DNA from 2 places in the Acidovorax sp. FHTAMBA genome. Region 1 is predicted to be linked to the other one. Evidence: riboswitches for the same ligand, from Rfam matches in the RefSeq annotation. Region 1 holds a riboswitch; the other holds the start of a gene.
What was found. A riboswitch is a leader RNA that binds a small molecule or an ion and turns the genes downstream of it on or off. The one in region 1 is predicted to bind cobalamin.

Region 1 (2,444 bases):
GGGCGCATCACTGACCTGGCGCGACTTTCGCATCGCCTTTCGCAAGCCCAAGGGGGTGATGGTGGGCCTTTTGTGCCAGTACGGCATCATGCCGCTGCTGGGCTTTGTGCTGGCGAAGGCGCTGGGCCTCTCGCAAGGCCTGACGGTCGGGCTGATCCTCATGGCGTGCATGCCGGGCGGCACCACCTCCAACATCTTTACCTACTTCAGCAAGGCGGTGCTGGCGCTGTCAATCATGATGACCTCGGTGTCGTCGCTGATCGCGCTGGGCATGGTGCCCGCGCTGCTGGAGTTTTACTCGCAGCTGGCCGGGCTGAGCGGCGATTTCAAGATTCCGGCAGGCAACGTGGCACAGGTGCTGTTTGTGCTGCTGGTGCCCACCGTCCTTGGCATGGTGCTGCGCAAGCTCAACCCCAACATCGGCGCCACCATTGAACTGCTGGGTGGCATGCTGGGGGTGGCGGTGATCCTGTTCCTGGTGTTCACCTGGATTCCACGCAACCACATGCTGCTGGCCGGCACGCCGTGGTACGTGTTCTTTGCCGCCATCGGTCTGGGCATCTTTGGCATCGCACTGGGTTTTGGGCTGGCCCGGCTGCTCAAGCAGGACCCCAACCGCAGCCGCACCATCGCGCTGGAGACCGGCATCCAGAACGGCCCGCTGGCTGTGCTGATCGTGACTCTCACTTTTACCGGCCCCATGCAGCAGGAGGTGCTGTTGATTCCGGTGCTGTACTCGCTGTTCATCGTGATCACCTCCAGCATCGTGACAGTGTTTTTTCGCCGCAAGAGCATGGCCGAAGCACTGGCCCGCGACCGTGCCAAGGACGGCTCGGTGCTGGCCAGCTGAGATCCAGTCCTTGAATGGATGGGGCGCACCGGGCTGCTACCATTCGCGGCTTCAGGTGCCCAATGCCGCTTGGCGGCAACGGGAGAATCGGGAAGGCGGTGCAAATCCGCCGCGTGCCCAACGCTGTAAGGATGATGACCCCTGCTCAATGCCACTGGCCGCCAAGGCCGGGAAGGCGCAGGGGCCAGAAGACTCCAAGCCAGAAGACCGGCCTGAATATCCAACGCGCTGCAAGGCCCGGCAGCGCGCCACCTATTCACGCACAGGGGACTGCCATGAATACCAGCGCAGTGGCGCAAGCCACGCCCAGCGCGCACGCCTTCACGCAAGAAGCGCGCGACGCCATCTACCACGCCATCTTTTCACGCCGCGATGTGCGCGGGCAGTTTCTGCCCACACCCGTGCCTGACGAGGTTCTGAGCCGCATCCTCACCGCCGCGCACCATGCGCCCTCTGTGGGCTTCATGCAGCCCTGGAACTTCCTCGTGGTGCGTTCTCCAGACACCAAGCGCCGCGTGCAGGGTGCCTTTGCCAAGGCCCATGCCGAAGCGGCTGACATGTTCGAGGGCGATAAGCGTGCCGTGTACCAAAAGCTCAAGCTCGAAGGCATCGTCGAGGCGCCCGTTGGCCTGTGCATCACCTGCGACCGCGAGCGCACCGGCCCCGTGGTGGTGGGGCGCACCCACATGAAAACCATGGACCTGTACAGCAGCGTTTGCGCTGTGCAAAACCTGTGGCTGGCTGCGCGCGCGGAAGGGTTGGGCGTGGGCTGGGTCAGCATCTTCCACCAGGCCGACCTGCAAGCGGCGTTGGGCATTCCCAAGGGCATCACCCCCATCGCCTACCTGTGCGTGGGCTACGTGAGCCACTTTCACGCCAAGCCCGAACTGGAAACTGCCGGCTGGCTGCCGCGCCTGCCCATGGAAGACCTCGTGTATTTCGACCAATGGGGCCAGCGCGACGACCAGCAGCCGCTCATCGCCCACCTGCGGCGCGACCAGGCCGCCGCCCGGCGCGGGTGCGAAGCCACCGCCTGACCCTGCCACCATGCGCCGACCCGCGCGCACTGCCATTGATCGCGCGGCCTGCGTGTGCGGTCCGCGCTCCACCTGATTGAAAGTTGAACACGCCATGAATACCCGCCTGCCCCTGATTGCCGACATCGCCGACCCGCAGCTCACCCAGGCCCTGCAGCACAAGCTGGACCACAAGACCAAACCTCTCGGCTCACTGGGCCGCCTGGAGCAGCTTGCGCTGCGCCTGGGCCAGATCCAGGGCACTGCATCGCCCGAGTTACAGCAGCCGCAGATGGTCGTCTTCGCCGGCGACCACGGCCTGGCCGCGCGCGGCGTGTCGGCCTTCCCGAGCGACGTGACCTGGCAGATGGTGGAGAACTTCCTCGTCGGCGGCGCCGCCGTGAGCGTGCTGGCGCGCCAGCACGGCCTGGCGCTCACGGTAGTGGACTGCGGCGTGGCGCGCGACATCGCCCAGCGCGAGACAGCAGCTGGCCAGCCGCGTCTGCTGCTGCGCAAGGTGGCTCCCGGCACGCAGGACGCGAGCCAAGGCCCCGCCATGAGCGCGGCGCAGTGCGCCC
Region 2 (2,444 bases), 2.4 Mb from region 1:
GCCAGCGTGCCGCGCACGATGCGCTCTTCGCCGGGCCAGCTGGCCTTGTGCACCACGAGCACCGGCGCGTCGTCGGACCAGCCGGCGGCGCGCAGGCCGGCTTCCACCTTGTGCAGCAGCGTGATGGACAGAAAGATGCACAAGGTCGTGCGGTGCGCCGCCAGCGCGGCGAGGTCCTCGCCGTCGGGCATGGGCGTGCGGCCTTCCACCCGCGTGAAGATGGTGGTCTGCGTGACCTCGGGCAAGGTGAAACTCTCGACCGCCGCCGCCGCCGAGGCCATGGCCGAAGACACGCCCGGCACCACCGCCACCGGCACGCCCGCGGCGTCCAGCGGCTGCACCAGTTCGATGAGCGTGCCGTAGAGGGCCGGGTCGCCGGTTTGCAGGCGCACCACGGTGTCGCAGCGCGCCGCGTTTGCGATCAGCCAGGCCGACATCTGCTCCAGCGTCATGTCCTTGCTGTCCGCGATCAGGCAACCCGGCGGTGCCCAGCGGGTGGCCGCCTCGTTCACCAGCGAACCGGCGAACAGGATGGCCCCGGCGCGCGCGATCAGGTCGCGCCCCTTGACCGTGACCAGGTCCGGGTCGCCCGGACCCGCCCCCACAAACCAGACCGTTCCGAGGCCCATGGTGTGCCCCCGGTCAGGCGGCCTGGTGCAGACGGCGATCCACCACCGCGCTGCCCTGCAGGCCACGCAGCGTCTTGGCCAGTGCGAGCACGGCCAGATCGATCAGCGGCTCGGCCAGCACCACGCTCATGTAGGCGGCGCCGAAGCTGCCGATGCTCACCAGGTTCTCGGCGCCCAGGCCACGCCCGTAGAGCGCCCAGAAACCCACCCACAGCACGATGCCGCCCTGGTAGGCCAGCGACAGCTTCAGGGCCTGGCCGTAGCGCAGATCCACATAGGCCATCTGGTCGGGAATCACGCGGCGAGCCAGCGCCGCGGTGGCGAACAGCGGCACCAGCAGCGTGGTCACGTTCATACCGTACTGCGGCAGGTCGAAGGGTGCAAAGAACAGGCCCTGGATCAGCAACCCACCCGCCAGCCCGATGGCCGCGGGTGCCGCGCCGAACAGCAGCATCAGCGTGGTGCCCAGGATCAGGTGCACCTCGGACACGCCCACCGGGTGGTGCGGCAGCACCTCGAAAAAGCAGAACACCAGCGCCGTGGCCAGCGCGGCCCGTAACAGCAGGGCCGCTGCGCCGTCCTTTCTGATCGCGTCCGCGGACAGCTTGGCCGTGTAGCCGATGCAGGCGGCCGCCGTGGTGTAGCTCAGGGCGAGCTTGGCCCCGTCCACCAGACCTGGTTCGATGTGCATGAAGTGACTCCTTGGGTTGGATGCGTTGGACACAACGCGGTTAAAAAGTCGGCAAAGACCCAAGGGAGAGGTGAGGACAGGTTCCGTCGGCGAACGGACAGCCCCCGGCGAGCGCACGCGCAGGCGCTGGCACAGACTCGCAAAGCAATGCGAAGGGACGACATGAGAACACCGGCGAAGACCCCTCACCGCCTTCCCCGACGGTGTTTGGGTAATGCGGCTGCGCTTGGGGCGCAGCCTCCTTGTTGGCCGGTATCCGGGCTGACAGAACGTTTCTCAAAGCCTTCCCGGTGTGACCCAGTGGCGAAACTTTGAGAAATGGGGGCCTTGGCAATGCCTTGGACCACCCGTCTGCTTACCGTTGCGGGGGCAGCGCAGGTTAGGTTCGTCCGTGTGGGACTCGCCCTCCTGCTTCCCGTTGAACTGCGATGCCTGAACAGCATCGCGAGCACCAACAGCTTTTATTCTATACCCCCAAAAATTGCTCGGAGCGTTTGAGCGGCAACGTTGCAATCCTAGAGCTCGTGCATCGGAGCATGGAGCACAGGCGAGAGGCTCGTATAGGCTGGGAGCAGACCGCCATGTCGACTCTGCCATGCTACGCAGTCGATAGAAAGCCGACTTACAAAGTGCGCTCCATTTCTTCATCCAGCCAAACGCAAGGTCTTCACCAACAGCGCATACAGCCCATCCACCGCCTTGTTGCCGCGTGACTCGCGGCTGCGGTAGACGGCCACCTCCATTGGGATCAGCGGCCCCAGGCCCTGGTCCGCGCCCAGCACCATCAGGTGCGGCGGTGCGCTGCACTGCGTTAGCACGGCCACGGCCAGGCCGCTGTCAACCGCCGCGATCTGGCCGGCCAAGCTGGAGCTGTTGTAGACCACCTTGTAGCGCCGCCCCTGCTGCGCCAGCGACTGGATGGCGCCGCGCCGCGCGAGGCTGGCCTCTTCGTACACCGCGATCGGCAGCGGGTCGCGCCGCCACAGCTCGAACTGCGGCGAACCCACCCACACCATCGGCTCGTGGAACAGAAGGGTCCCACGGCGCGCGTGATCGCGCGAGACCAGGGCCAAGTCCAGTTCGCCACGTGCCACACGCGGAATCAGCGCGGGCGACTGCTCGCA

Region 2: it holds a riboswitch for cobalamin, as region 1 does, so the genes downstream of both, AAFF19_RS21220 (energy-coupling factor ABC transporter permease) here and bluB (5,6-dimethylbenzimidazole synthase) in region 1, are expected to answer to the same signal.

The regions. Positions count from the first base shown of each region.
Region 1 covers NZ_CP152407.1:2,175,063-2,177,506, forward strand. Annotated here, with positions in the region: gene AAFF19_RS10225 (bile acid:sodium symporter) at 1-850, shown strand, start outside; cobalamin riboswitch at 887-1,081, shown strand; gene bluB (5,6-dimethylbenzimidazole synthase) at 1,126-1,887, shown strand; gene cobT (nicotinate-nucleotide--dimethylbenzimidazole phosphoribosyltransferase) at 1,982-2,444, shown strand, end outside.
Region 2 covers NZ_CP152407.1:4,548,034-4,550,477, reverse strand. Annotated here, with positions in the region: gene cobM (precorrin-4 C(11)-methyltransferase) at 1-629, opposite strand, end outside; gene AAFF19_RS21220 (energy-coupling factor ABC transporter permease) at 643-1,320, opposite strand; cobalamin riboswitch at 1,550-1,791, opposite strand; gene AAFF19_RS21215 (LysR substrate-binding domain-containing protein) at 1,965-2,444, opposite strand, start outside.